DNA from 3 places in the Kitasatospora viridis genome. Region 3 is predicted to be linked to each of the others. Evidence: riboswitches for the same ligand, from Rfam matches in the RefSeq annotation. Region 3 holds a riboswitch; each other region holds the start of a gene.

Region 1 (9,443 bases), on a different contig from region 3:
GTCGGGCCGGACTGGACCGAGGACCCGGCGGCGTTCGCGGCCGTCGCCGAACAGCTGGCGCAGTACTTCGCCGGGGAGCGCGAGGAGTTCGAGATCGAGCTGCGCGCCACCGGCACCGAGTTCCAGCAGCGGGTCTGGGCGGCGGTCGACACCGTCCCGTACGGCGCGACCACCAGCTACGGCAAGCTCGCCGAGCAGATCGGCGCGCCCCGCGCGGCCGTGCGGGCGGTGGGCATGGCGATCGGGGCGAACCCGCTGCTGATCGTCCGGCCCTGCCACCGGATCGTCGGCTCGACCGGCGCGCTCACCGGCTACGCGGGCGGGCTGGAGCGCAAGGAGTACCTGCTCACCCGCGAGGGCGCGCTCGGCTGAGTCGGCCCGGCCCGACTCAGCCGAACCGGCGGCGCAGCGGCTCCAGCAGGTCGTTCGCCACCCACTCCAGCGCCTCGACCAGCCGCAGCGGTCCGAGCGGCAGCCAGAGCGAGACCATCGACAGCCCGGCCTCGCCGAGCCGCCCGAGCGCGTCCAACAGCTGGCCGCTGCTCGCGCCGGGGCCGCCGAGGGGCTCGCCGGGCAGCGGCACCTCGGGCTCGAAGCCGGGCGGGACGACGAAGCAGACGGTGGAGAGGGTCAGCTCGCCCGGGTCGCGGTAGAACTCCTCGCCGAACCGGGCGAGCCGCTCGCGCACCTCGCGCACCTGCTCGGGCGTGCTGACGCCGCCGTGCCAGCCGTCGCCGAACCGCAGGGCGCGGCGCAGCGCGGCGTCGCTCTGACCGCCGATCCAGATGTCCGGGCCGCCCTTCGCCCGTGGGGCGGTTGCCGGGACCACCCCGTCGAAGCTGGTGAACCGGCCGGTGTGGGTGACCGGCGGGCCGGACCAGAGCGCGCGCAGCAGCTCCAGCGCCTCGTCGGTGCGGGCGCCGCGGTGGCGCACCTCCAGCCCGAGCGCGGCGAACTCCGCCGGGTCCCAGCCGGTGCCGACGCCGAGGGTGAACCGGCCGCCGGAGATCACGTCCAGGGCGGCGGCCTGCTGGGCGACCACCAGGGGGTGGCGGTAGGGCAGGGCCAGGATGCTGGTGGCCAGCCGGATCCGGGCGGTCGCGCCGGCCACCGCGGCGAGCGTGATCAGCGGGTCGAGGTTGGCGCCGCCCTCGCTGGCCAGCAGGTGGTCGGACATCAGCAGGTAGTCGAGGCCGAGCTGCTCGGCCCGCAGTGCGGTCTGCAGCACCGCCCCGCCCCCGTGGGCCCGCCAGCGCGGGGGCTCCAGTGACACGCCCAGTTGCATCCGTCCGCCCTCCGCCGCGCAGTACGATCCGTTCCCGGCCACCCTAGACGTTGGCTCACGCTCCGTTAGGCACCATTCATGTTGTACTATGCAACTGAAATCCCCGTGACCAAGGAGACGTCGTTGTCCGGCCGAGACGCCTCGATCGAGACCATCCAGCGCGAGCTGACCGCGTTCGCCCGCCGGGCCCGGCACAAGGCCTCGCAGATGCACCCGGGGCTGACCCTGGTGATGTACAGCATGCTCGACCTGATGAACGAGCGCGGCGGCTGCCGGGCGGCCGACCTCGCCGCCCACTTCCTGCTCGACAAGTCGACGGTGAGCCGGCAGGTGAGCGCCCTGGAGAAGCTCGGGCTGGTCAGCCGCGAGGTCGACCCGGAGGACCACCGGGGCCAGATCCTGCGGCCCAGCGAGGCCGGGCTGGTGCTCCTGCGGGAGGCCTACGAGGTGCGGCGGCAGTCCTTCACCGAGCGGTTCACCGGGTGGAGCGACGCCGACCTCGCCGACCTGGCCCGCCACCTGGTCCGCTACGGCGAGGCGGACTGACGCCGGGTCAGCCCCGGCAACCGTGCCCCGAACGCGCCGTGGCCGCCCGGTCCGACGACGATGTCGGACCGGGCGGCCACGGGCCGAACGGGGTTCAGCGGTCGGCGATCACCGGGATCAGTACGCCGAGTGGGTCTGCCAGAACGCCCAGGCGGCGTTCGGGCTGCCGTAGGTGTCGTTCATGTACTGCAGCGCCCACTTGATCTGGGTCGCCGGGTTGGTCTGCCAGTCGGCGCCGGCCGAGGCCATCTTGTTGCCGGGCAGGGCCTGCGGCAGGCCGTAGGCGCCGGAGCTCGGGTTGGTCGCGGTGACGCTCCAGCCGCTCTCGTGGCTGATGATCTGGTCGAAGGAGGCCAGCTGGTCGGCCGGGACGATGGACGCGGCCAGCGCCTGCAGCGAGCCCGCCGAGGAGTCGGTCGAGGCGGTCACGGCGGTCTGGGCGGCCGGGGCCGACTGCTGCGAGGAGCCGCCGCCGGAGTTGCCCGAGTTGTCGGAGCCGGCGGAGTTGGCGGAGCTGGACGAGTCCGTGGCGGGCGCGGACTGCTGCTGCACCGGGGCGCTCTGCTGCTGCACCGCCGGGGCGGCGGCCTGCTGGTGGCCACCCAGCGACAGGTGCTGGCCGGGGAAGATCATGTTCGGGCCGTGCGGCAGCACCGACTTGTTCAGCTCGAACAGCGACTGCCAGCCGCCCTGCACGCTGTGCGAGGTGGCGATCTTGGACAGGGTGTCGCCGGAGACGACGGTGTAGGACGCGGGGGCGGCCTGCTGCTGGGCCACCGGGGCGGCCTGCGGGGCGGTGCGCACCGGCGCGGCGGCCTGCTGCACCGGGGCGGCGTGCTGGGCGGCGTGGTGGTGCTGCTGCACCGAGTGGTGCTGCGGCGCGCGGTGCTCGGGGGTGGCGGCGCTGGCGCCACCGGCGGCGATCAGCGGCAGACCGGCGCCGACACCGGCGAGGACGGCGACGGCGACCGCGCGCTTCATGGCGGCGCGGCTGGGCAGGGTGGGACGACCGTTGACGGACATCGTGCGTTTCCTCTCCCACGCCTACGAGGTGAGCTGTCGGATTCGGGCTGGAGTTGCCCGGCCGCGCTGAGCGCGGCTTCACCCCAAGCCCCGTCCGGACGGATCCGGACCGGGCGACTTACCTGTGGTTCCCCCGCCCCTGCTGCGGTGCTGGTGCACGTGCTCACTCGTTCCGGCAGCAGGGCTCGGCGTTCCGGAGAGCGAGGTTCGTGTGGAGACGAACGAGATGCACCGTAAACAGGCCGAAGGTCCTATCACAAGCGGATGTGAGGTGTCTCATGTTCGGCCGGGGGGCTCGACGGGAAGCCGAACGGGGCCGTCCGGACCGGACGACCCCGTGCCGCACGGGCCCCACGGGACCCCACGGATCGGGCCCCCGCGGCCCGCCCGGTTCAGCCCAGGTGCCAGCCCTTCGGGTCCAGCCCGCCGGGGACCACCCCGGCCGGACCGTACGGCTGCCGGGTCAGCACCAGGCCGCCCAGGTCGAGGTGCGAGAGCGAGCCGTCGACGGCCGGCACCATCCGCAGCGGCTCGCCGGCGAAGTAGCCGTCCTGCGCCGTCCAGCTGCCGTCCGCCTCGCGCTGGAACCTGGTCCGGCCGCCCGCCCGGCCCGCCTCCCGCAGCTCCAGCTCCCCGCAGGAGAGCAGGTGCAGGGTGAGCGGCGCCGGCCCCCAGAACCACGGCCCGGTCGCCGCCAGCAGCTCCGGCGCCACCTCGATGACGGGCCGCCAGGGCTCGGGGAACCGCGGCTCCTGCTCGGCGACGATCCGCACCAGGTCGGCGGCGACCGTGCCGGCGGCGGCACCTGACGTGGTGTTGGTCAGCGCGACCGCCGCCACGTCCTCCTCCTCGCAGACCCACAGGCCCGCCAGGAAGCCGGGCACCGAACCCGCGTGGCCGAAGAGCAGCCGCCCGTGCTCCCGGCGCAGCTGCAGGCCGAGCCCGTAGCAACTGGTCCAGTCGCCCTCCGGCGCGACCGCCGGGCGGCGCATCTCGGCCAGCGTCTCCGGCGCGAGCACCTTCTCGTTCCCGCCGCACAGGAACGCGGCGAACCGGATCAAGTCGGCGGCGGTGGACCAGAGTTGCCCGGCCGGCGCCATCGGCCCGGTGTCGGTGAGCGGCTCGGGCATCATCACGTCCGCCCACGGGTGCACCGCGAAACCGCCGGCGTGCGGGGCCTGCGGCAGCAGCGTGGTGCGGGTCATGCCCAGCGGCTCCAGCAGCTCCTGGCGCAGCACCTCCGCCCAGGGCTCCCCGCGCAGCCGCTCCACCAGCGCGCCGAGCAGCGCGTAGCCCGGGTTGGAGTAGCGGAACCGCTCGCCCGCCGGATAGCGGAACGGCTGCTCCTCCAGCAGCTCGCCGGGCTCGGGCCGGGCCGCCCAGTGGGCCCGCTCCCACCAGGGTCCGGGCGGTTCAGCGGTGAGCCCGGCCGAGTGGCCGAGCAGTTCCCGCACCGTCGCCCGGCCGGCCGCGGTGCCCGGCAGGTGCTGCTCCAGCGGGTCGGCCAGGTCGAGCAGGCCCTCGTCGCGCAGCCGCAGCACCAGCACCGCGGTGAAGGTCTTGGTGATCGAACCGATCCGGAACTGCACGTTGGCATCGGGCGCGTGACCCTCGATCATGCTGCGGGCCCCGGACCACACCAGCTGCCCGCCGCGCAGCACGGCACCGATCAGCGACGGCGCCCGGCCGTCCGCCTGACCGACGGCCACCCGGTGCAGGAGCGCCCGACGGGTCTGGGGCAGCAGTTCCAGGGACGGCAACTCGTCCGACACATCCGGCATCTGACCTCGCATTCGCAGCTGTGGGGTGGCCGACGTTCGACCTTACCCGGACCGGGCCGCGATGGCCCGGCAATATGCGGCTCACGGTCCGACCCGGCCCGTGGGGGGCGCGGGCGACGGCGGTCGGCGCCGCGCGTGTCGGGGTCGCCGAGGCCCGCGGAAGGCCGCCGCGGCCCGCAAGACCCGAGGTCCCGGACACCTACTGGTGTGCGCGGGGGGCGCGTGGCTGGCTAGGGTCAGCTCCCATGAGACGCCGCGGCACGCCCACCCCCGCCCCCCTGCCGCAACGCCGCGGGGTGGACCCGGTGCGGATGCGGCTGCCGCTGGACGGCGAGTGGGCCACCGTCGCCGAGTACCTGGCGCACCGGCTGCCCGCGCGGCTCGGCGAGCGGCTGGACGAGATGGTGCGCGGCGGCGAGATCGTCGCCACCGACGGCCCGATCGACGCCCGCACCCCCTACCGGCCCGGCACCAGCGTCTGGTTCCACCGCGACCTGCCGCCCGAGGTGCCGGTGCCGTTCCCGCTCGACGTGCTGCACCGCGACGAGCGGCTGGTGGTGCTGGACAAGCCGCACTTCCTGGCCACCATGCCGCGCGGCAGCCACGTGGTGGAGACGGCGCTCTCCCGGCTGCGCGACGAGCTGGACCTGCCCGCGCTGGTGCCCGCGCACCGGCTGGACCGGCTGACCGCCGGACTGGTGATGTTCGTCGCCGACCCGGCGGCCCGCGGCGCCTACCAGACGCTCTTCCGGGACCGGCTGGTGCGCAAGGAGTACCGGGCCGTCGCGCCCTACCGGGCCGACCTGGAGCTGCCGGTCACCGTGCGCAGCCGGATGGTCAAGGTGCCCGGCGAGCTGGCGGCGTGGGAGGAGCCGGGCGAGGTGAACGCGGTCAGCGAGGTCGAGCTGCTGGAGCGGCGCGGCGACCTGGCCCTCTACCGGCTGCTGCCGCACACCGGGCGCACCCACCAGCTGCGGCTGCACATGTGCTCGCTCGGCGTGCCGATCACCAACGACCCGATCTACCCGCAGGTGCTGCCGGCCACCGTGCCGGACGACTTCTCCGCACCGCTGCAGCTGCTGGCCGTCGGCCTGGACTTCACCGACCCGATCACCGGCCGCGAGCTGAGCCTGCGCTCGCGCCGCACCCTGAGCGCCTGGGAGGCGTGAGCGATGACGGACCGGCGCAGCGAACTGCGGGAGCTGCTGTACGCCCACCCGGCGATGGCGCGCGAGCTGCCGCCGGCCTTCGACACCGCGGCGGTGCCGGACGGGCCCGGCGAGCTGTTCGCCGACTGGCTGATCGGCGCGCTGCGCGACGGGGTGCCGGACGCGCAGACCGCCGTGCTGGCCACCACCGGGCTGGACGGTGCGCCGGACGGGCGGGTCGTCGCGCTGCGCGAGCTGGATCCGGAGCCCGGCCTCTGGTGGTTCCACGCGGACGCCCGCAGCCCCAAGGGCCGGCAGCTGGCCGCCGACCCGCGGGCGGCGCTCACCTTCTACTGGCCGGCCCTGGGCCGCCAGGTGCGGGTGCGGGGCACGGTCGAGGCGGCGCCGGTCGAGCGGACGGCCGCGGCCTTCCGGGAGCTGAGCCCGAAGAGCCGGACGGCGGCGCTGGTCGGGCGGCAGAGCGAGCCGCTGGCCGGGCCGGAGCGGTTCGACCGGGCCTGGCGGGAGGCGGACCGGGAGCTGGCCGGGCAACCGGAGCTGGTGGTGGCCGAGTACCGGCAGTACGGGGTGCGGGCGGTGGAGGTGGAGTTCTGGCAGGGCTCCTTCGACCGCCGGCACCAGCGGCTGGCCTACCGGCGGGCGGGCGAGGGGTGGCGGCGGGAGCTGCTCTGGCCGTGAGCCGGCGCGGACCGTCGGCCGTAGCGGGCGGTCGGCGTGTGGCCCGGGCCACTGGCGGGTCGAAATGTGACGGCACGGCGCCACACCCTGACGCTGCGTCGAGCGCGCGGCCTCCGCGGCCGGTGGCCTCGGTCACACCGGACCCCAGGAGGCCGCCGTGATTTGCCGAGTTTTCGGTGGTTTTAGTCCGTTTTGCCCCGCAGGTTTCCGCGGGTAACGGCCGCTGGCCTGCGGCGATCCCGAAATGGTTGATATCGGGCAGCCGGTTCCCTAACTTCGATCTCAGCGCAGCAAGCGCTACCCGGGATCACCCGAGAGCCCGACCGCGGAACACGTGGTCCGGAGCGGGTGCGCCGGGACGGAGCAGGGCGTCAGACACGTCACGCTCCGTCCACCGGATGCGGCCCAGGAACCCAGTCACTCACCTGACCTTGGTTCCGTGCGGCCCCTGGGACCTTGTCGAGAGGGACAGAATTGACTTTCCGTAACGAGAACACCGCCACCACCGCCGCCGCCACCGAGACCCCGAAGAAGCGCAACCGGGTCCGCATGGCGGTCATGGGTGGCGTCATCGCCGCCCTGCCGGTGGCGGGCCTCGTGACGGCCACCACGGCCTCCGCCGCCTCCACCTCCACGTGGAACGCCGTCGCCCAGTGCGAGAGCACCGGCAACTGGAGCATCAACTCCGGCAACGGTTTCTACGGCGGCCTGCAGTTCACCTCGTCCACCTGGGCCGCCTACGGCGGCACCCAGTACGCGCCGCAGGCCAACCAGGCCACCCCGGCGCAGCAGATCGCGGTCGCCGAGAAGGTCCTGGCCGACCAGGGCCCGGGTGCCTGGCCGGTGTGCTCGGTGCAGGCCGGGCTGACCGCGGGCGGCGCCCCGGCGCAGGTGGACACCTCCTCCAGCACCACCGCGAGCAACACCAGCTCCACCAGCAACACCAGCTCCAGCAACAACAGCACCACCAACACCCCGGCCCCGGCCGCCCAGCAGCAGACCGCCCCGGTCCAGCAGCAGGCCCAGCCGGCCGCCCCGGTCCAGCAGGCCGCCCCCAAGGCCGCCCCGCAGACCCAGGGCACCGCCAAGCAGGAGCACCGCAAGGCCAAGCAGGCGCCCACCACCGGTGGCTACACCGTCAAGAGCGGTGACACCCTGAGCGCCATCGCGGCGGCCAACGGCACCACCGTCCAGTCGCTGTACGCGAAGAACGCCTCCGTCATCGGCGGCAACCCGGACCTGATCATGCCGGGCCAGGTCCTCAGCATCTGATCCGATCCAGGTAGCCGCTCCAGGCAGCCGACCGCGTGCCCCCGAACCACCGCCATGGTTCGGGGGCACGCGGCGTTTCCGCGCGCGGTGGTTCGGGGCAGGTCTGCTGGGAACGCAGTCGCCACCGAGGAGTAGTCGTGGTCCAGCAGCTCACCCACCGGTTCGTCGAGGTCAACGGAGTCCGCCTGCACGTCGCCGAGCAGGGCAGCGGACCGCTGGTCCTGCTGCTGCACGGCTTCCCCGAGAGCTGGTACTCCTGGCGCCACCAGTTCGCCCCGCTGGCCGCCGCCGGCTACCGGGTGGTCGCCCCGGACCAGCGCGGCTACGCCCGCAGCGAGCGCCCCGCCGACCCCGGCGCCTACACCCTGCCGCACCTGGTCGGCGACGTGGTGGCGCTGATCGCCGCGCTCGGCGAGGAGAGCGCCGTGGTGGTCGGCCACGACTGGGGCGCCCCGGTCGCCTGGACCACCGCGCTGCTCCGCCCCGACCTGGTCCGCGGCGTGGCCGGTCTGAGCGTCCCGCCGCTGCTGCCCGGCGGCCTCGGCCGCACCGAGCACGCCCGCAGCAGCTACGGCGACGGCTTCTACCAGCTCTACTTCCAGACCGAGGGCGTGGCCGACGCCGAGCTGGCCGCCGATCCGGCGCTGACCTTCCGCAAGCTGCTGGTCGGCGGCAGCGGCGACAACCCGCACGACCCCCGGCCCTGGGTGGTCCCGGACGGCCAGGGCCTGCTCGGCCTGCTCGACCGGGTGCCGGAGCTGCCCGGCTGGCTCACCGAGCAGGACATCGAGGCATTCGTGGCCGACTACGCCACCCACGGCGAGCACGCCTTCACCGGCCCGCTCAACTGGTACCGCAACATCGACCGGAACTGGGAGCTGCTCGCCGCCTTCAACGGCCTGGGCATCACCGTCCCGGCGCTCTACGTGATCGGCGACCGCGACATGGTCACCACCCTGCGCGGCGTGCGCCGGCTGCGCGAGCAGCTCCCCGCCGTCGCCCCCCGGCTGCACCGCAGCATCACCCTGCCCGGCTGCGGCCACTGGACCCAGCAGGAGCGCCCGGCCGAGGTCAACGAGGCCCTGCTGGACTTCCTCGCGCACCTGGACAAGCAGGCGTAGGACCCCGGAGGACGGGCCAGCCACGCGGGTGGGGGCCGGTAGGAATACAGTCATCGACGTCAGCGTCTCACCGATACGCCGGAAGAGGATCATGAGCACCACGCACTACGACGTCGTTGTCCTGGGAGCGGGCCCGGGCGGTTACACCGCCGCCGTCCGCTCGGCCCAGCTGGGCCTGAAGACCGCGGTCATCGAGGAGAAGTACTGGGGCGGGGTCTGCCTGAACGTCGGTTGTATCCCCTCCAAGGCCCTGCTGCGCAACGCCGAGCTGGCCACCATCTTCACCCGCGAGGCGAGCACTTACGGGATCAAGGTCGAGGGCCAGGTGACCTTCGACTACAACGAGGCGTTCAAGCGCAGCCGCAAGGTGGCGGACGGCCGGGTGGCCGGCATCCACTACCTGATGAAGAAGAACAAGATCGACGAGTACGACGGCCGCGGCACCTTCGTCGACGACCACACCCTCCAGGTGGCGCTGTCCGCCGGCGGGCACGCGACCGTCACCTTCGACCACTGCATCATCGCCGCCGGTGCCACCACCCGGCTGCTGCCCGGCACCTCGCTGAGC
Region 2 (9,443 bases), 2.1 Mb from region 3:
GGCCGGGGTGCCGTCCAGGCTCTGCGGCGGTATCGCGCGCATGGTGTACGGGGTGCCCTCGGGGGCCAGGAAGGACCCGTACTCGGAGCCGTAGCGGTCGATGTCCTGGCCGACCGGCAGGGTCTGGTCGATCTCGATCGGCTGGTCGTTCAGGCCGATCAGGTAGCCGTTCTGCGGCGGGTACTTCCAGGAGCCGGCCGCCGGGTCGTAGTACTGCTGCAGGAAGGCCTGGTCGCCGAGCCCGCCGGTGCGGTCGTAGCCGATCAGCTGGGCCCCGACCCGTCCGGTGCTGGGCAGCTGCGCCGGGCCGAGCCGGGCGTCGCCGGCCTGGAAGGCGGTGGAGCACTGGTCGGCGGGCGGGGTGTCGGCCCGGGCGGCGGGGGCGGCGACGGTGCAGAGGGCGGCGGCCGCGACCGCGGCGGCGAACAGACGGCTGCTCTTCGTCAGTGTGATGGTCACTCAGCGGACGCTAGCGGTCACGGACTCTGGCCTTCCGGTCTTTCCGGGAGTTGGCCGAAACCGGACCCGGGTCAGCACCAGCACGTAGCGCCGCCGCCCGTCCCCCGGGGCGCGCACGGTGCGCAGCTCGCTGTGCACCCCGCGCCCGCCCAGCTCCCGGCGCAGCCGGGGCAGGTGCGGGCTGCGCCGGCTCTCGGCGTCGTGCAGCGGGTGCACCCGGACCTCGCCGTCGGGGGCGGTGACCCGGACCAGCTCCAGCAGGGCGGCCAGTTGGGCGGCCGGCGGGAACCGGTCCGGGTAGGCGAAGAGCAGGTAGGAGCTCAGGGTGAGCGCGAACACCCCGTCGGCGAACGGGAGCCGGGGCAGCGCGGCGGCCAGGTAGTCCCCCGGGTGGGCCGCCCGGTCGGCGGCGAACAGCGCGCGGGCCCGGTCCCAGCTGCGCAGGTACTTGTGGTGCGGCAGGTGACGGACCGACAGGTACTGCCCGGGCCGGGCCCGCATCGCGGCCGCCATCGCCGAGCGGGCCCGCTCGGCCTCGGCGAGCAGCTCCGCGGTCGGCCGCGCGTACGCCGGGTCGACCGCCACCACCCGGCAGCCCAGCGCCCTGGCCTCCGCCACCAGTCCCGCCGCGCCGCCCGGGCAGTCCAGCACCGGCCCCGGCAGGAGCGCCAGTTGAGCCCTGGTCAGCCCGAAGAAGGCGCAGTACTCGTCCAGCGGCCGCGAGGTGATCAGCACCCGGCCAGCCGAACACGCGCGCGGGAGCGGCGCATCCGCTGCGGGCCGGCCGGGTGGGGGCGTCCGGGTGGGGCGTCCGGGTGCGGGTGTCCGCCAGACTGTGCGGTCACAGCTGCGTAAACGACGGAGCGCATCCGGGGCCGGCCTGCCAGGCTGGTCGCCGGGCAGCGGAAGGGGGGTCGCCGTGTCGCGACGGGGAACGGCCGGAGCGGTCGTGCTGGTGGCCGTGGTGGCCGCCGTCACGGCGGTCGGCGTGGCCACCCAGCACCCGCCGCGGCCCGCGCCGATCGTGATCACCGCGCTGCCCCGCGGCGAGTGGCTGCGGCTGCAGGACCTGCACGCCCAGCTGGCCGGGGTGGGCAGCCCGCAGCAGTACGACGACGCCTTCAGCACCCTCTCCAACCGCTGCCTGGACTCCGACGAGAGCCTGACCGACGAGATCCAGGTGACCCTGTCCCTGCTCCAGCACGGCGGCGCCGCCGACGCGAACAGCCTCACCGTGATGCACGACCTCGCGGCCGACCTGCCGATCGGCTGGCGGGCGAACTGCGCCCAGGTGGCCGGCGGCTACCTGATCAACCACCAGCAGCTGCCCTGACGGCCGCTCGGCGGTCGGGGCAGCTGGTGACGGTCGATCGGCTGGGTCAGCCGGCCGCCAGCAGCCGGGCGGCCGAGCGGGAGACGCCGGTCAGCACCCGGGTGGTGCCGACGGCCAGCAGCAGGACCAGCACCCCGGCCAGCGAGGCGCCGATCAGCTGCCAGGACGAGGACACGTAGTAGGTGTGGTGCACGTGGTGGCTGTCGTAGTAGTCGAAGATCCGGTAGCCCGGCCAGCCGACGTAGGTCTTGAACACCCAGTTGTAGGCGGGCAGCGCGGCCATCGCCAGGCCCACCGCGTAGAGCACCGTGCTCAGCACGAAGCTGAACACCCGCCAGGGGAACATCAGCAGCTCGTGGGCGAAGGCGCGCCAGCCGGCGCCGTCCGCCAGCCGGTCCACCGCCGCGCCCCAGAAGCCGGCCCGGGAGCGGCGCACCGGGGCCGGGGCGGGCAGTTCCTCGCCGAGCAGGGCGCCCACCCGGGCGCGCTCCAGCGCGGCCAGGCCGCGGCAGCCGCTGAGCAGCAGGGCCAGCACCGGCATGCCCAGCATGGTCGGCAGGGTGCCGAGCCCGGCCGCGAAGAGGGTGACGGACCAGCAGAAGCCGAGGATGCCGGTGAACAGCGAGCCGGCCACGTAGCCGTACTCGCGGCCGATCCGGCCGAGGAAGGAGGCGGAGCGGGCGGGGCGGTCGGCCGGCCCGACCTGGGCGAAGGTCGTCGTCATGTGCCCAAGCCTGCCGGGCGGGGCCGACCCGGGAAATCCTGCTGTCCGGCGGACCCGGGGTGGGGTTAACCCCCCGCCCGGTCCGCGGCGGACGGCCACTCGTGCTCCAGCAGCGAGTACTGCAGCGCGTCGTGCCAGCGGCCGCGCAGGTACAGGTCGTCCCGGATCCGGCCCTCCAGCTGGAAGCCGACCTTGCGCAGCACCCGGGCCGAGGCCAGGTTCTCCGGGTCGAGCCGGGCGGCCAGCCGGTGCAGGCCGAGCTCGCCGAAGCCGAAGCCGCAGAGCAGCCGGGCGATCTCGGTGGCGTACCCGAGGCCCCAGGCGTCCCGGCGCAGCGCGTAGCCGATGAACGCCTGGCGCTGCTCCGCGGCGCCCTCGACGCCGAGCACCGCGTTGCCCAGCGGCACCGCGTCCTCGCCGTCGGCGGTGAGCGTGACGGCGAGCCGGTAGACGGTGCGCGGGTCCTTCTCCGACTCGTCCAGGTAGAGCGCCACCTGGTCGGCGCAGTCCTCCCGGTCCCGGGGTTCGAAGGGCAGGTAGCGGGCGGCCAGCGGATCGCCGAAGATCGCGTGCAGCGCGTCGATGTCGCGCTCCACGTGGTGGAACTCACGGACGGTCAGCCGTGGCCCGGTCAGCAGGACGGGGTGCATGGCACGTACGGTAGTGCGCCGCGAACCGGTTACCGTACCGGTCATGGACGACGAGGACCTGCGGCTCACCCCCCGGCCGCACACCGCTGAGCTGCTGCGTTGGGCCGAGGAACAGGGTCTGGACCCGGTGCCCGAGGGGCCGCTGAACGCGGTCCTCACACTGCTCGAACTGGGTGACGCCCGGCTGCACGACGGCTTCCCGGAGCTCACCTCCCCCCTCCTCCAGGAACTGCTGTACGAAAGGATCCACCTCTACGTGCAGCCGGCGCCGGACCAGGACCCGCTGGCCTACGGCGCCGCCGTGCTGCTGCTGCTCGAACACCAGCGGGCGGCCAAGCGGCTCAACGCCAAGCGGCACGAGCGGCTGCGCGCGGAGGCCGAGTGGCAGGGCGAGCTGCTGGCCGGACTGCTGCGCCAGCCGCACCTGCTGACCTGGCCCCGGCTGTACGCGCTGCTGCTGCGCGGGGCCGGGGTGGACACCGCCGACCCCGCCGCGGTGCGGTCCTGGCTGGACGGCTACCGCGAGCTGGAGCCGCACGACCAGGTCGCGGTGCTGGCCGGGATCGAGGGGCTGGACCAGCCGGAGGGCACGGACGGCTGGACCGAGGGCGTGCTGCTCTCCATCGGCATGGCCACCGACGGCGCCCGGCTGCTGGTGGAGAACCGGCTGATGCAGCGCAGCTACCGCAACCTGGCCGGGCTGAACGCGCTCGGCCTGCCGATGCCGGCCGAGCTGTCCGGCGACTTCCCGCAGTTCGAGGCGGCGGTGCAGGCGGAGGCGCTGCGGCTGCTCGGCGAGTGGACCGTGCCCGGGCTGCCGGAGCTGCTGCTGACGGAGTACCAGGACCTCGCCCCGGAGCCGGGGGCCGCCGAGGTGGACCACTACATCGTCAAGCGCGGCCTGGTGGAGCTGCCGGACATCGGCGACTGGCCGGCCCCCGAGGAGGGGTGAACTCCTAGACCCCGCGGGACTGGAACCAGGCCGCCGCGTCGACCGGCGCGCCGCCGCCCGGACGGACCTCCAGGTGCAGCCGCGCCACGGTGGTGCCGCTGCCGGTGGCGCCGACCCGGCCGAGCGGCTCGCCCGGGGCGAGCTCGCCCGCCGTGGCGGTGATCGCGGACAGCTGGCAGTACCAGACCTCGGTGCCGTCGGGCAGGGTCTGGATCACCCGGTAGCCGTAGCGGCCGGACCAGCCGGCCGAGCTGACGGTGCCACCGGCCACGGCCCGCACCGGGGTGTTGACGGGGGCGGAGAAGTCGACGCCGGTGCGCAGCCCCTCCCACGGGGTGGCCACGGGCGGGTCGATCGGGCGGTCGGCGATCGGGAGCACGGTGCTGCCGGTCCCGGTCGGCTCGACGGCGGCCGGTTCGGCGGCGGCCTGCTCCACGGCGGACTGCTGCGCGGCGGCCTGCTCCACGGCCTGCTGGGCCGCGACGTGCTCGGCGGCGGCCTGCTGGGCGGCGCGCTTGGCGGCGGCCTCGTGCGCGGCCTCCAGCCGGGCGGCCTCGCGGGCCGCCTCCGCGCGGGCGGCCTGCTCGGCCTCCTGGCGCGCCGTCTCCTGCCGCACCGTCGGCTGCTGCGCCGTCTGCTGGGCCTCGGACTGGGCCGGTTCGGCCTGCTGCTGGATCCGGGCGGCCAGGGCCAGCCCCGGGTCGGTGTCCGGCGCGGTCACGGCGGGCGCCGGGGCGGCGGGTTCGGCGGCCGCTGCGGCGGCGGTCAGCCCGGTGGTGGCGCCGAGCGCGGCGGCCATCGCGGTGACGCCGAGCACCGGGGCGCTGGTGCGGGTCTGCTTGGGCATCCGACGGGGCGCGTCGGTGGGGTCGAGCACGGCGCCGCGGCCGGCCGGGGTGTGCGTCAACGCCACGGGTGGCGCTCCTTTCCTTCCCTCGCGCCTACCGGGTTAGCTGACGGGTTCGGAGCAGGAAGGTCTCCTACGGGCCGGTGAAGGCCCGATTCACCCCAAGGAACGTGGTTCCCCGGCTCCCCCGGCCTGCGTTCTCGCAGGCCGGCGGATTAGGCGACGCGCACGGTGCCGTCGGGGACGGCGTTGCCGACCGCGCTGCGTTATCAAACGTTAATCCCACGAGCCCCTGATTCCAAGCCACTCTCCCGAGGCGACTCCACTCTCACCCTGGGTGCCGACCTGAGTACGCGTACTCATGTGCCCGGAAGCGGAGTTGGCGATCCTTCAGGCATGACTTCATCGGTGCAGCCCCGGACCACCTCCGCCTACTACGTGCAGGCGATCCTCTCCTTCGCGCTGGCCGGCGGCGGCCTCGCGATCGGGATCGCCTACCTGCCGGTCAGCACCTGGACGCGGGCCTTCCTCGCGCTCGGGCTGCTCTACACCGTCACCTCCGCGTTCACCCTGGCCAAGGTGATCCGGGACAGACAGGAGGTGGGGGAGGTGGTGAACCGGGTCGACCAGGCCCGGCTGGAGAAGCTGCTGGCGGAGCACGATCCGTTCCGGGTTGACGGCTAAGGCTATTAGCCATAGCTTTGTGGGTGTCGGCAGGACGCCGACCAGCGCAGAGCCCCTCGGAGGCAGCCGTGAACAGCACCCTCGCTCCGCAGACCCGGTACCTGAAGCTCGCCGGCGGCACCCTCGCCTACGACGACACGGAGGGAGCCGGCACCCCGGTCCTGCTGCTGCCCGGGATGCTCGACTCCCGGGCCGCCTACCGCCACCTCGTCCCGCTGCTCACCGCCGCCGGCCACCGGGTGATCACCATGGACCTGCGCGGCTTCGGCGAGTCCTCGATCGCCTGGGACGACTACAGCCCGACCGCGCTGGCCGGCGACGCCCTGGCGCTCCTCGACCACCTGGGCGTCGAGCGGGCCGTGCTGGTCGGCAGCTCCTACACCGGCGCCACCGTGATCCGGGTCGCCGCCGACGCGCCCGAGCGGGTGGCCGGCATCGTGCTGCTGGACGCCTTCGCCGAGCAGCCGGCCGGTGCCTTCACCAAGGCGCTCGGCTGGGGCCTCGGCACGGCCCTGCTCGCCTTCCCCAAGGTCTGGGGCTACTACCTGAACAAGCTGGCCTACCCCGGCGGCCCCACCCCCGAGATCCGCGCCTACAACGCCGGCCTGGAGGCCGCGCTGCGCACCCCGGGCCGCAAGACCGCCACCCGCGGCTACGTCCGCGGCGACTCCGCCCCGATCGGCTGGAGCGCCGGGGTGCGCTGCCCGGCCCTGGTGGTGATGGGCAGCAAGGACCCCGACTTCCCCAAGCCGGAGGAGCTGGCGGACCGTCAGGCCGCCGCGCTGAACGCCCGCAAGGTGATGATCGACGGCGCCGGCCACTACCCCATGGCACAGGCCCCGCGGGCCACCGCCGACGCGCTGCTCCCGTTCCTCGCCGAGGTGGCCGCCTGATGCCCCGCGCCGGACTCACCCCCGACGTCGTGGTCGACCACGCGCTCGCGCTGATCGACGAGCAGGGGCCGGGCGAGCTGACCCTGGCGGCGGTGGCCGCCCGGGCCGGCGTGGCCGCCCCCTCGCTCTACAAGCACGTGCCCGGCGGCCTGGCCGGACTGCGCCGGCTGGTCGCGGTGCGGGTCACCGGCGACCTGGCCGACCAGTTGACCGGCGCGGTCGCCGGGCTGGACGGCGAGGACGCGGTGCAGGCCCTGCTGCGGGCCTACCACGCCTACGCGCTGGCCTTCCCGCGCCGGTACGCGGCCCTGCCGCAGGCCCCGTCGGCCGACGACGACGAGCGGCTGACCACCGAGGGCGGCCGGCTGGTCGGGACGATCTTCCAGGTGCTGGCCGGCTACGGGATCACCGACGCCGAGGCGGTGCACGCGGCCCGCACGGTGCGCAGCCTGGCGCACGGCTTCGCCTCGCTGGCCATCGGCGGCGCCTTCCAGCTCGGCGAGGACCTGGCGGTGACCCAGGAGCGGATGATCGGGCTGCTCACCGGCGGGCTGCGCGGCTGGCCCACGGCCGGCGGACCGGCCCGACGGGCGGAGTGAGCGGCCTGTCAGGGGGTAGCAACCGGGACGGGGTGGTTCATCGGGTTCAAATCATCCCCTGGTCTGATGGTCTGCGGATCGGACAGGACTAAAGTCCCACTCACCCTGAGGACCATTGGAGGGGCCATGACGCAGCCCAGCACCGCCGACGCCGTGATCCCGGCACCGCGCACCCGCCCGGTGCCCGCGCCGGCCGCCCCGGTGCTCCGCGCCGAGCCGGCCCCCGCGCAGCCCACCGGCTGGGCCGCCGTCCGCCGCGGGCTGGCGGTCGTCCGCGGCCTGCGCTCGCTCGCCACCGTGCCGGCCCGGCCGCAGCCGGGCTACGGCGAGGTGGACGGCCAGTAGGCCCGCGGCTGACGCCCCCTCAGCTGCCCGCCCCGCCCTGCCGGGACCTGCGCAGCTCCTCGTGCAGCACCCAGGGGTCCGCCACCGGGCCGAGGTGGCCGAGCTTGTCCGGGTTGACCACCAGCCGCACTCCCTGGACCTGACCGTCCAGCACCTCCAGCACCATGACGTTCAGCACCGCGCCCTCGCGGTCGCGGAAGATCGCGCCGGGCTGGCCGTTGACCGGCCGCGGCTCGCAGCTGACCCCGAGGGCCAGCAGCCCGGGGTACACGGCGGCGAGCAGTCGGGCCACCTTGTCCGCGCCCAGCACCGCCCTGGCCAGCTGCGGGGCCTTGCCGCCGCCGTCGCCGGCCAGCGAGACGTCGGCGGCGAGCAGTCCGCGCAGCCCGTCCAGGTCGCCCTCGCTGAGCGCCCGGAAGAACCGCGCGGCCAGTTCCGCCCGCTCCCTGCGGTCGGCCTCGAACCGGGTGCGCCCCTCGGCCATGTGCCGCCGGGCCCGCACCACCAGCTGGCGGCAGGCCGGCTCGGAGCGGCCCACCGCCCCGGCCACCTCGTCGAAGCCGAAGCCGAACACCTCGCGCAGCACGAAGGCCGCGCGCTCCAGCGGGCTGAGCCGCTCCAGCAGCAGCAGCGCCGCCATCGAGACCGAGTCGGCCAGCTCGGCCGCCCGCTCCGGGTCCTGGTACGGGTCGGCGAGCAGCGGCTCGGGGAACCACGGCCCGACGTACTCCTCGCGCCGCACCCGGGCCGAGCGCAGCACGTCGATCGAGAGCCGGGTCACCGCCGCCGACAGGTAGGCCTTCGCGGAGTCCGGCACGGTGGTCGAGGCGTCGTACCGCAGCCAGGTCTCCTGCACCGCGTCCTCGGCCTCCCCCACACTGCCCAGGATCCGGTAGGCGATCGAGAACAGCAGCGGCCGCAGTTCCTCGAACTCCTCGACCTTGCTCACCGTGGCTCCCCCTTCGTCCCGCGCGGTCTCAGTCCAGCTGTCCGGCCCGGTAGGTGCCGGCCGGCTGACGGGTGATCACGTTCAGCCGGTTGGCCAGGTTCATGAAGGCGATCAGCGTCACCAGGGTGGTGAGCTGCCCCTCGTCGTAGTGCTTGGCTGCGTCGGCCCAGGCCTCGTCGGTGACGCCGCCGGCCGGGTCGGCCAGCCGGGTGCCCTGCTCGGCCAGCTCCAGCGCGGCCCGCTCGGCCTCGGTGAAGACGCCGCCGGCCTCCCGCCAGGCCGCCACCAGGTGCAGCCGCAGGTCGGCCTCGCCGGCCGCCGCGGCCTCCTTGACGTGCATGTCGATGCAGGCCGCGCAGCCGTTGATCTGACTGATCCGCAGCGAGACCAGCTCGCGGGTGGCGAGCGGGACGGCGGACTCCTTGAAGGCCATCGCGCCGGCCATGAAGTGCTTCAGGGTCTTGTCGGTGCCGAGCCGGGCGAACAGGTCGAGCCGCTGCTCCATGGTGTGCTCCTCGGTGGTGTCCAGTGGCTTGCACACCCTTGGACGAGGCAGCCCCGCGCCCTGTGACATCCCCTCGGCCGAGGGGGCGTCACTCCGCCTCGTCACTCCTCCTCGTCACTCCTCCTCGTCGCCCGCGTCCTGGGGTTCCTCGACCAGGTGCCAGTGCAGGTCGCGGATGCCGGGTTCCAGCGAGAGCCGGGAGATCACCTGTTCCAGCGCGCGGGCCGGGTCGCCGGTGGTGGCGATGGTGGCGCGCAGCCGGGTGGTGTGGTCGTCCTCCCGGCGGGCCCGCAGGCCGGTCGGGGTCAGGTTGCTGGCGCCCAGCGCCTGCAGCAGCAGCACCCGCACCTGCGGCTCGGCCTTGCGGTCGCAGTGCAGGTGGATGGTGGCCCGCACGCCCTCGATGTCCGGGTCGTCCTGCGGCACCCGGTCGATCAGCCGCCCGGCCGGCCGCAGCACCAGGTGGACCAGCAGCACCGCGACGGTGCCGAGCAGCGCGAACT
Region 3 (9,443 bases):
GGCGGCGGAGGCCGAGGGCCGGCGGCTGCGGCACCGGGTGACCGAGCTGGAGGGCGCGCTGGAGTCCGGGCGCCGCTCGGCCCGGGAGGGGCGCAGCGTGGCCGACATGCGGCTGCGGCTGCTGCTGGACACCGTGCTGCAGTCGGCCCAGGGCCTGCAGCGCGAGCTGGCCCTGCCGGTCACCCAGCTGCACCCGGCCGACCTGGTGGACGCGGTGGAGCCCGGCTCGGCCTCGCCGCACGACGTGGCCCGGCGCGGCCTGGCCGAGGACGACCCGGCGCTGCTGGACCAGCTGCTGGCGATCCCTCAGGTGCACCTGGTGGTGGACGGCTACAACGTCACCAAGACCGGCTACCCGACGCTGCCGCTGGAGCAGCAGCGGCTGCGGCTGCTCGGCGGGCTGGCGATGCTGGCGCAGCGCACCCAGGCGGAGGTGACCTGCGTCTTCGACGGGCAGGACCTGGACGTGCCGGTGATCATGGCGCCGCCGCGCGGGGTGCGGGTGCGGTTCAGCCGGACCGGGCAGACCGCCGACGAGCTGATCCGCCAGCTGGTCCGGGCCGAGCCGCAGGGCCGCCCGGTGGTGGTGGTCTCGGCCGACCGCGAGGTGGCCGACGGAGTGCGCAAGGCCGGGGCGCGCCCGGTCGCCTCGACCCTGCTGCTCAACCGGCTGGCCCGCAGCTGACGGACGGTCGGGCCGGTGCGCCACCCGTGGTGCGGTGAAGGGACGGTGAAATCCGTTCCACCGAAGGGTGTGCGTCCACCGGAGGGAGTGGCGTAGCGATGTGATGTTCAGTAGGGTCCGGCGTCAAACCTATTTTTCCGGTCACTCATCCGATCGGGTGAGACCGGCAGAAGAAGGAGCGCTCCCTTGGCGTCCCACCGCCGTCCGAAGCAGCCGAGCCGTGCACGGGTCGCCGTGCTCACCGCCGCTGCGGCCACCGCGGTCGCCATCTCGTCGCAGACCGGCGCCTGGGCCGACCCCAAGCCCTCGCTCGACGACGTCAAGGCGCAGGTCGACGGCCTCAACCAGCAGGCCGAGGCGGCCTCGGAGCAGTACGACGGCGCCAAGGAGCGCGGCGACCAGCTCCGCCAGCAGGCCTCCCAGCTGCAGGACGAGGTGGCCCGCACCCAGCAGCAGGTGACGGACCTGCAGACCGGGCTCGGCTCGGTGGCCGCGGACCAGTACCGCAACGGCGGCATCGACCCCTCGGTGCAGCTGATGCTGAACTCCAACCCGCAGACCTACCTCGACGAGACCTCCAGCATGCAGGTCGCCACCGACACCGAGACCGACGCGCTCAAGTCGCTCACCGGTGAGCAGCGCAAGCTGGACCAGGAGAAGAAGGAAGCCGCGGACACCCTGGCCGAGCTGGACCGCTCGACCCAGGAGCTGAACCAGGCCAAGCAGGACGTGCAGACCAAGCTGGCCGCCGCGCAGAAGCTGCTCAACTCGCTGAGCGCCGCCGACCGGGCCCAGCTGGCCGCCCAGGACCGTGCCTCGCGCAGCGACGTGCGCCCGCCGCTCAACCTGCCGCCGGCCGCCGGCTACGCGGGCAACGCGGTGGCCGCCGCGCTCTCCCGGCTCGGCGACAGCTACGTCTGGGGCGCCACCGGCTCCACCACCTTCGACTGCTCGGGCCTGATGCAGTGGTCCTACTCGCAGGCCGGCGTCTCGCTGCCGCGCACCTCGCAGGAGCAGGCCACCGTCGGCACCGCGGTGCCGAGCCTGGCCCAGGCCCAGCCGGGCGACCTGGTGATCTACGGCGCCGACGCGCACCACGTGGGCATGTACATCGGCAACGGCCAGGTGGTGCACGCCCCGCACACCGGTGACGTGGTGCGGATCGCCCAGGCCACCTCGATCGGCCCGATCAACACCATCCGCCGGGTCTGACCCGCCGTCGCCGCCGCTGGCCGGTCCCGCCGCTGAGGGCCGGTCAGCTCGTCCGGCGCCCCGCCGTGTGAACCGCGCCACCCGTGCGTGGACGACCTGATCACCCGTCGGTGAGGGTCATATCACGCACGGTCAAAGTTGGACCTTTCTTCCGACAAAGATTTGAACAGATCACGGATCTGTCACTAGGGTCGGCACTCGGACCACCGCGATGGCGCTCACCCGACCCGGGTGGCAGTGGGGGTCACCGCCGAGTCTGGAAGGCAGCACGGACAGTTGACTGTCCGGGGGGAACCCCTGCGGGGGCGCTGCGGACCGGAGCCGGGGAACCACGTTCCTCCGGGGTGAATCGGCGCCAGGTCGGCCGTCAGGCCGTGAGGCGTCGTAGGGCAACTTCCAGCCCGAACCCGTCAGCTCACCCGGTAGGCGGTCTAGGGAAGAAGGATTCGTGGCGTCCCATCGTCGTCCCAAGCCCGTCGGCCGTACCCGCGCGTCGATCCTGACCGCCGCTGCCGCGACCGCCGTCGCCCTCTCCACCCAGACCAGCGCGCACGCCGACCCGGCGCCCACCCTGGACCAGGTGAAGACCCAGGTCGACGACCTGAACCAGAAGGCCGAGGCGGCCGACCAGGCCTACGTCGGCGCGCAGGAGAAGCAGCAGACGCTGCAGCAGCAGGCGAGCCAGCTGCAGGACCAGGTGGCCCGGCAGCAGGACCAGGTGACGAACCTGCAGAACGGCCTGGCCGGCATGGCCGCCGACCAGTACGCGAACGGCGGGATATCCCCGACCGTCCAGCTGATGCTCAACTCGCACCCGGACACCTTCCTGAACCAGGTCGGCTCCATCAACGAGCTGAACAGCACGCAGAGCGCCACCCTCAAGGACCTCCAGCAGGAACAGCGCAAGCTGGACCAGGACAAGACGGAGACCACCGCCAAGCTGGCCGAGCTGGACGCCACCACCACCCAGCTGAAGGCCACCAAGGACGACGCGCAGGCCAAGCTGAAGGCCGCTCAGGACCTGCTGAACTCGCTGACCGAGCAGCAGCGCCAGGCGATCGCCGCCCAGGAGGCGCAGGCCGCCGCCAAGGCCCAGGCCGCCGCCCAGCAGGCCGCCGCGCAGGCCCAGAGCGCCGCCTCGCAGCAGCAGGCCGCCTCCCGGGGCAGCGGGCGCACCGACCTCGGCTCGACCGGCACGCCGTCCACGATCTCCGCGGGCAACTCGCACGCCGCCGCCGCGATCGCCGCCGCCGTCTCCAAGCTCGGCTCGCCGTACGTCTACGGCGCCACCGGCCCGAGCACCTTCGACTGCTCCGGCCTGATGCAGTGGGCCTACGCGCAGGCCGGCGTCTCGCTGCCGCGCACCTCGCAGGAGCAGGCCTCGGCCGGCACCAACATCGGCACCGACATCTCCAAGGCCCAGCCCGGTGACCTGATCATCTTCTTCGCCGACGAGTCGCACGTCGGCATGTACGTCGGCGGCGGGCAGATCATCCACGCCCCGCACACCGGCGCGGTGGTCCGCTACGAGTCCGCCACGGTGATGCAGATCGCGGCCATCGTGCGCCCCTGACGCACCACCCGACGCACCGTCGCGCAGCGCCCGACGCACCGTCGCGCAGCGCCCGACGCATCGTCAAGGAACGGCCCGGCCCCCGACTGGGGAGCCGGGCCGTTCCCGTTCTGATGTCCGATTAGGGGTCAAATATTCGTATCGGTAGGGGTTTGGACTCGTCCGTCCCGACTCGCTAACGTCGGCGCTGACCGACCGCTCTTGGTCGGTCCAGCAGCCGATTGGAGCCGTCAGCCGATGGCGATGCCGCAACGCCCGGTACTCCCGGGCCGTACCTCCCAGCAGGGCCCCAGGCGGCTCGCCCGGGTGCTGGCGGTCACCGCCGCCGCGACCACCGCGCTGGCGATAACGGCCGGCACCCCGGCCCAGGCGGCGCCCGGCGGCCGACCCGACAAGAACGAGGTCAAGGCCCAGGTCGACCAGCTCTACACGGAGGCCGAGCAGGCCGGCGAGCGCTCCACCGCCGCCGAGGAGGACGCCAAGCGGCTGCAGACCGAGGCCACCTCGCTGCAGGGCGAGGTGGCCCGGCAGCAGGACGCGCTGAACACCATGCGCACCGGCCTGTCCGGCCTGGCCGCCGCCCAGTACCGGGCCGGCGGGATGGACCCCGCGGTCCAGCTGATGCTCTCCAGCGACCCCGACGGCTACCTGGCCCGGGCCCGCACCCTGGCCCAGCTCGGCGAGGAGCGGGCCGACTCGCTGCGGGCCGTCCAGCAGCAGCAGCGCCGGTTGGACCAGCGGCGGGCCGAGGCCACCGGCAAGCTGGCCGAGCTGGAGGCGGTGCGCACCGCGCTGGCCCGGAGCAAACAGGAGGTGCAAGCCAAACTCCGCGCCGCCCAGGCGCTGCTGAACACCCTGACCGCCGCCGAGCAGGCCCAGCTGGCCGCCCAGGACGCCCGGGAGGCCGAGCAGCGGGCCACCCGCGGCACCGACCGGGTCGACCTGGGCAGCCTGCCGCCCTCCTCGGACCGGGCCGCCGTCGCGGTGGCCGCCGCGCTGAGCAGGCTCGGCTCGCCGTACGTGTACGGAGCCACCGGACCCGGTACCTTCGACTGCTCCGGTCTGATGTACTGGAGCTGGCGGCAGGCGGGAGTGACCCTGCCGCGCACCTCGCAGGCGCAGGCGTTCGGGGGGCAGCGGATCAGCCTGGCGCAGGCTCGACCGGGAGACCTGGTGATCTTCTTCAACGACATGCACCACGTCGGCATGTACCTCGGCGGGGGCACGGTCATCCACGCCCCCTACCCGGGCGCCCGGGTGCGCTACGAGAGCGTCGCGGCGATGCCGGTCGCGGCGGTGGTGCGGCCCTGAGCGCGGACCCCCACGGCTGGGAGCGCTGGGCGGGGCTTCCCGTTGACGGACACCCCGGTACGGCGAGCCGCACCGGGGTGTCCCGGCGCACCGCCCTGCTCCTGGTGGCCGGGGCGCTGACCCAGCTCTCGCTGCCGCTCGCCACCGCCCCCGCGCCCACCGCCGGACCGGACGGCACCGGACCCACCGCCGACCGGCCGGCCGACGCGCTGGCCCGGCACGCCCAGGCGCTGCGCGACGGCCCGCTGGCCGCCCTGGAACTGGCCGAGCTGGCCTACCGCCCGCTCGGCCAGGACGCCACCGGACTCACCGCCGAGCTGAGCTACCGGCTGCGCGGCTACGACGACCACCCCGCACTGCTGCGCCGCCGGCTCACCCTGGCCGGCGGGGCGGTCACCGGCGAGACGGCCGCCCCGGGCAGCGCCGCCGCGCCCTGGGACCTCGGCCCGGTGCGGCCCGTCCGGGGCGTGCACTGCCTGGTGCTCGGACCGGCCGACCCGGCCGACGTGGCCGCGCTGGCCGCGGTCGGCGACCGCGCGGTGCCCGCCGTCGACGAGGTCTGGGGGAGCGCCTGGGCCGACCGGCTGGTGCTCCAGCTGCCCGCCACCGAGCCGCAGTTCGCCCAGCTGCTGGGCGTCGACCCGGGCGCCTACCAGGGCATAGCCGCCGTCACCAGCGCCGCGGCCGGGGCACCGGTGAACACCCCGGCGGACCGGGTGATGGTCAACCCGGACGCCTTCCGGCAGCTCAGCGCGATGGGCAAGCAGGTGGTGATCACCCACGAGAGCACCCACGTGGCGACCCGGGCGGACACCCACCCGTGGACCCCGCTCTGGCTCTCCGAGGGCGCGGCGGACTGGACCGGCTACCGGGGCACCGGCCGCACCGCCCGGCAGATCGCGCCGGAACTGGCCCAGGACGTGGCGGCCGGCAAGCTGCCCACCGCGCTGCCCGCCGACGCCGACTTCGCGGCCGGCTCGGACGGGATCGCCCAGGCCTACGAACTCGCCTGGCTGGCCTGCGACCTGATCGCCCAGCAGCACGGGCAGCAGGCGCTGGTGGACTTCTACCGGGCGGTCGGCGCGGCCGGCGCCGGGGCCGGCCGGGACCAGCAGCTGGACCGGGTGCTGCAGCGGCAGTTCGGCTACGGCCTGGCCCGGTTCACCGCCGACTGGATCGCCGAGGTGCGCAGCCGGTTGGAACCCACCGGGGCCTGAGCCCCGGGCGGGCACCCCGTCAGTCGTCCAGCAGGCTCTGCTCGTAGGCGATGCCCGGGCGGACCGGGTAGGACTGCGGCTCGGCGGCCGCCAGCACCTCGGTGTCCTCGGCCGGTTCGGGGCGCGGGCCCTGGGTGGACTGCCAGAGGCGGCGGCAGGACAGGATCGTGGTGGCCACCAGCAGCAGGTTGCGGGCCGTCAGGATGCCGACGCCGACCGGCTGGCTGGACGTCACGTCCGCGAAGAACATCGGGAACTCGCCGGTGGTCAGCGCGGTGCAGACCAGCACCATGATCGCGACCGGCTTCTGGTTGCTGCCGCGCACGGTCAGGCAGACCGCGGCCAGGCCGACCAGCCAGATCATGTACTGCGGGCTGATCACCCGGCTGGTCACGGTGAAGACCAGCAGCGCGGCCAGCGCGGCGTCGTAGAGCGTGCCGGGCTGCCAGCGGCGGGCCCGCACCCGCCAGTAGAGCAGCCAGCCGAAGCCGAGCAGGGTGGCGGCCATCGAGACCTTGGAGATCACCGTGACCCAGGGCCCGAGCAGCTCGACCGAGCCGTAGTTCATCGAGACCTGGCCGTGCCAGACCCCGAACATCCGGGCGAAGTGCAGCGGCAGTGCGCCCACCGACTCCACCTCGATGCCGCGGTCGGCCTGGAAGGTGAGGAACTGGAAGGCGCCGTTCATGCCGGCGGCGATCAGGAAGGAGAGGGTGGCCACGGCGGCGGCCGCCGCCGTCCAGGACCGCCGGGTGCGGCGGCCGCGCGGGGTGCCGGCCAGCGCCAGGATCGGCCAGATCTTCACCAGCCCGCCGATGCCCAGCAGCACGCCGCCGAGCACCGGTCGGCGCAGCAGCACCAGCAGGCCGGTCACCGCGATCGCGGTGACCAGGATGTCGTAGCGGCAGTAGACCGTCGGGCCGAGCAGCGAGACGCCGGCGATCCAGACCCAGGCGCCGGCCAGCGAGCGGCCGCGGCGCAGGCCGGAGCGGACCAGCATGGCCATCGCGATCCCGTCGAAGAGCATCGCGAAGACCCAGAACGAGACCAGGTAGGACCACGGCAGCAGGCCCGGCAGCAGCATCACCAGGGCGGCGCCCGGCGGGTACTGCCAGGTCACGTCGTCCATCGGGAAGGTGCCGGTCTGCAGCACCTCGTACCAGCCGTGGTAGATCACCGAGACGTCGGTGGTCACGTCCAGGCCGCCGAGCTTGATGATGCCGGCGGTGATCAGGATCAGCAGGGTCCGGGTCACCACCCAGCTGGAGAGCACGCCCCAGAGCGCGCCCCGGCCCGGCACCGCGGCCGAGACGGCGGTCGCCCCGGGCGGTGGGGGAGCGGCCAGGGCGAGTGCGCCGCTGCCTTCGCTGCCGGTCCGGCTCTCCGGACCGTCCTGCGCCACCACCACTGAGCTCCCTCGTTGTCTCGCCGCACGTGCCTACCGGCCACCCCGCGGGCAGCGGTCGTACGCCCGTCCGTCGATAAGGACAGGCCCGGCGGAGAAACGGTTGCGCCCTGCTCATCCGTTCCCAGAGCTGGCGCGGTCGTTCCCGCCGAGACGGCATGGTGACCTATGGTACGGATCGGCGGGGGGAGAACCATGCACCCCCCTGACCGTGCGAGGCGTGGCCGTATGCCGAAGACCCTCATCGTCACCAACGACTTTCCCCCGCGCCCGGGCGGGATCCAGCGCTTCGTCCACAGCATGGCCCTGCGGCAGCCCGCCGACGAGATCGTGGTGTACGCCTCGTCCTGGCGGGACGGGGAGGAGACCGCGCGGTTCGACGCGGAGCAGCCCTTTCGGGTGATCCGCGACCCGGCCACCATGTTGCTGCCGAACCCGCGCACGGCCCGCCGGGCGGCGCGGATCCTGCGGGACGAGCGGTGCGAGGCGGTCTGGTTCGGCGCGGCCGCCCCGCTCGGCCTGCTGGCCCCCGCGCTGCGCCGGGCCGGTGCCCGGCGGCTGGTCGGCATGACCCACGGCCACGAGGCGGCCTGGGCCCAGCTGCCCGGCTCCCGGCAGATGCTGCGCAAGGTGGGCGAGGCGACCGACGCGCTCACCTACCTGGGCGAGTACACCCGGACCCGGATCGCCGGCGCGCTCGGCCCCGGCCCGGCCACCCGGATGGTGCACCTGCCGCCCGGGGTGGACGAGCGGGTCTTCCACCCCGGCTCGGGCGGTGCGGCGGTGCGCGAGCGGCTCGGGCTCACCGACCGTCCGGTGGTGGTGTGCGTCTCCCGGCTGGTCCCGCGCAAGGGGCAGGACACGCTGATCGCCGCACTGCCGCGGGTCCTCGCGGCCGAGCCGGACGCGGTGCTGCTGATCGTCGGCGGCGGGCCCTACCTGCCCGCGCTGCGGCGCCTCGCCGAGCGGCTCAAGGTGGCCTCCTCGGTGGTGTTCACCGGCGAGGTGCCGTGGTCCGAGCTGCCGGCCCACTACGGGGCCGGGGACGTCTTCGCGATGCCCTGCCGGACCAGGCGGGGCGGCCTGGACGTGGAGGGGCTGGGGATGGTCTACCTGGAGGCCTCGGCCACCGGGCTGCCGGTGCTGGCCGGGGACTCCGGCGGGGCGCCGGACGCGGTGCGCGAGGGCGAGACCGGGTACGTGGTGCCCGGGCGCTCGCCGGAGCGGGTGGCCGAGCGGCTGGTGCGGCTGCTCGGCGACCGGGCGCTGCGGGAGCGGCTCGGGGCGGCCGGGCGGGCCTGGGTGGAGGCCGAGTGGCGCTGGGAGCTGCTGGCGGCCCGGCTGCGCGGGCTGCTGCGGACGGACTGATCCGGACGGACTGGGGCCGGCCCGGGCCGGCCCCAGCGGGCGTCACTTCCGGTAGAGCGCCTCGATCTCGGCCGCGTAGTCCTTCAGCACCACGTTGCGCTTGAGCTTGAGCGAGGGGGTCAGGTAGCCGTTCTCCTCGGAGAAGACGGTGTCCAGCAGCTTGAACTTCTTGACCGCCTCGGCGTGCGACACCGCCTTGTTGCCCTCGTCGACCGCCTCCTGGAGGGCGGCCAGCAGCTGCGGGTCCTCGCGCAGCTCGGCCAGGGTGGCCGCGGGCCGGTGGTTGAGCTCCAGCCACTTCGGCAGGAACTCCTGGTCGACGGTGATCAGGCAGGCGATGAACGGCTTGCGGTCGCCGACCACCATGACCTCGCCGACCAGCGGGTGGGCCCGGATCCGGTCCTCGATCACCGCGGGGGCGACGTTCTTGCCGCCCGCCGTGATGATGATCTCCTTCTTGCGGCCGGTGATGGTGAGGAAGCCGTCGGAGTCCAGCGAGCCCAGATCGCCGGTGGCGAACCAGCCGTCCTGCAGCGCCTCGGCGGTGGCGGTCGGGTTGTTCCAGTAGCCGGTGAAGACCTGCGGGCCCTTGAAGCAGACCTCGCCGTCCTCGGCGATCCGCACGGCGGAGCCGGGCAGCGGCTGGCCGACCGTGCCGATCTTCTGCTTGTC

Evidence for each region. Region 3 has a riboswitch for cyclic di-AMP ahead of FHX73_RS21290 (C40 family peptidase). Riboswitches for the same ligand answer to the same signal wherever they lie in the genome.
Region 1: it holds a riboswitch for cyclic di-AMP, as region 3 does, so the genes downstream of both, FHX73_RS46740 (aggregation-promoting factor C-terminal-like domain-containing protein) here and FHX73_RS21290 (C40 family peptidase) in region 3, are expected to answer to the same signal.
Region 2: it holds a riboswitch for cyclic di-AMP, as region 3 does, so the genes downstream of both, FHX73_RS11705 (M23 family metallopeptidase) here and FHX73_RS21290 (C40 family peptidase) in region 3, are expected to answer to the same signal.

What each region holds. Positions count from the first base shown of each region.
Region 1 covers NZ_VIWT01000003.1:698,778-708,220, reverse strand. The annotation lists gene FHX73_RS33800 (methylated-DNA--[protein]-cysteine S-methyltransferase) at 1-372, shown strand, start outside; gene FHX73_RS33795 (LLM class flavin-dependent oxidoreductase) at 389-1,273, opposite strand; gene FHX73_RS33790 (MarR family winged helix-turn-helix transcriptional regulator) at 1,409-1,831, shown strand; gene FHX73_RS46740 (aggregation-promoting factor C-terminal-like domain-containing protein) at 1,949-2,854, opposite strand; cyclic di-AMP (ydaO/yuaA leader) riboswitch at 2,858-3,020, opposite strand; gene FHX73_RS33780 (serine hydrolase domain-containing protein) at 3,247-4,635, opposite strand; gene FHX73_RS33775 (pseudouridine synthase) at 4,881-5,804, shown strand; gene FHX73_RS33770 (pyridoxine/pyridoxamine 5'-phosphate oxidase) at 5,808-6,482, shown strand; gene FHX73_RS33765 (LysM peptidoglycan-binding domain-containing protein) at 6,957-7,754, shown strand; gene FHX73_RS33760 (alpha/beta fold hydrolase) at 7,892-8,875, shown strand; gene lpdA (dihydrolipoyl dehydrogenase) at 8,967-9,443, shown strand, end outside.
Region 2 covers NZ_VIWT01000001.1:2,644,244-2,653,686, forward strand. The annotation lists gene FHX73_RS11675 (TNT domain-containing protein) at 1-459, opposite strand, end outside; gene FHX73_RS11680 (hypothetical protein) at 460-1,194, opposite strand; gene FHX73_RS11685 (hypothetical protein) at 1,379-1,792, shown strand; gene FHX73_RS11690 (sensor domain-containing protein) at 1,839-2,516, opposite strand; gene FHX73_RS11695 (GNAT family N-acetyltransferase) at 2,582-3,166, opposite strand; gene FHX73_RS11700 (hypothetical protein) at 3,210-4,118, shown strand; gene FHX73_RS11705 (M23 family metallopeptidase) at 4,123-5,031, opposite strand; cyclic di-AMP (ydaO/yuaA leader) riboswitch at 5,042-5,197, opposite strand; gene FHX73_RS11710 (YiaA/YiaB family inner membrane protein) at 5,362-5,649, shown strand; gene FHX73_RS11715 (alpha/beta fold hydrolase) at 5,718-6,542, shown strand; gene FHX73_RS11720 (TetR/AcrR family transcriptional regulator) at 6,542-7,141, shown strand; gene FHX73_RS11725 (hypothetical protein) at 7,268-7,486, shown strand; gene FHX73_RS11730 (RNA polymerase sigma-70 factor) at 7,506-8,435, opposite strand; gene FHX73_RS11735 (carboxymuconolactone decarboxylase family protein) at 8,464-8,940, opposite strand; gene FHX73_RS11740 (MgtC/SapB family protein) at 9,055-9,443, opposite strand, start outside.
Region 3 covers NZ_VIWT01000001.1:4,717,149-4,726,591, forward strand. The annotation lists gene FHX73_RS21280 (NYN domain-containing protein) at 1-685, shown strand, start outside; gene FHX73_RS21285 (C40 family peptidase) at 872-1,897, shown strand; cyclic di-AMP (ydaO/yuaA leader) riboswitch at 2,194-2,341, shown strand; gene FHX73_RS21290 (C40 family peptidase) at 2,346-3,470, shown strand; gene FHX73_RS21295 (C40 family peptidase) at 3,708-4,781, shown strand; gene FHX73_RS21300 (hypothetical protein) at 4,859-5,998, shown strand; gene FHX73_RS21305 (glycosyltransferase 87 family protein) at 6,018-7,403, opposite strand; gene FHX73_RS21310 (glycosyltransferase family 4 protein) at 7,632-8,771, shown strand; gene FHX73_RS21315 (AMP-dependent synthetase/ligase) at 8,814-9,443, opposite strand, start outside.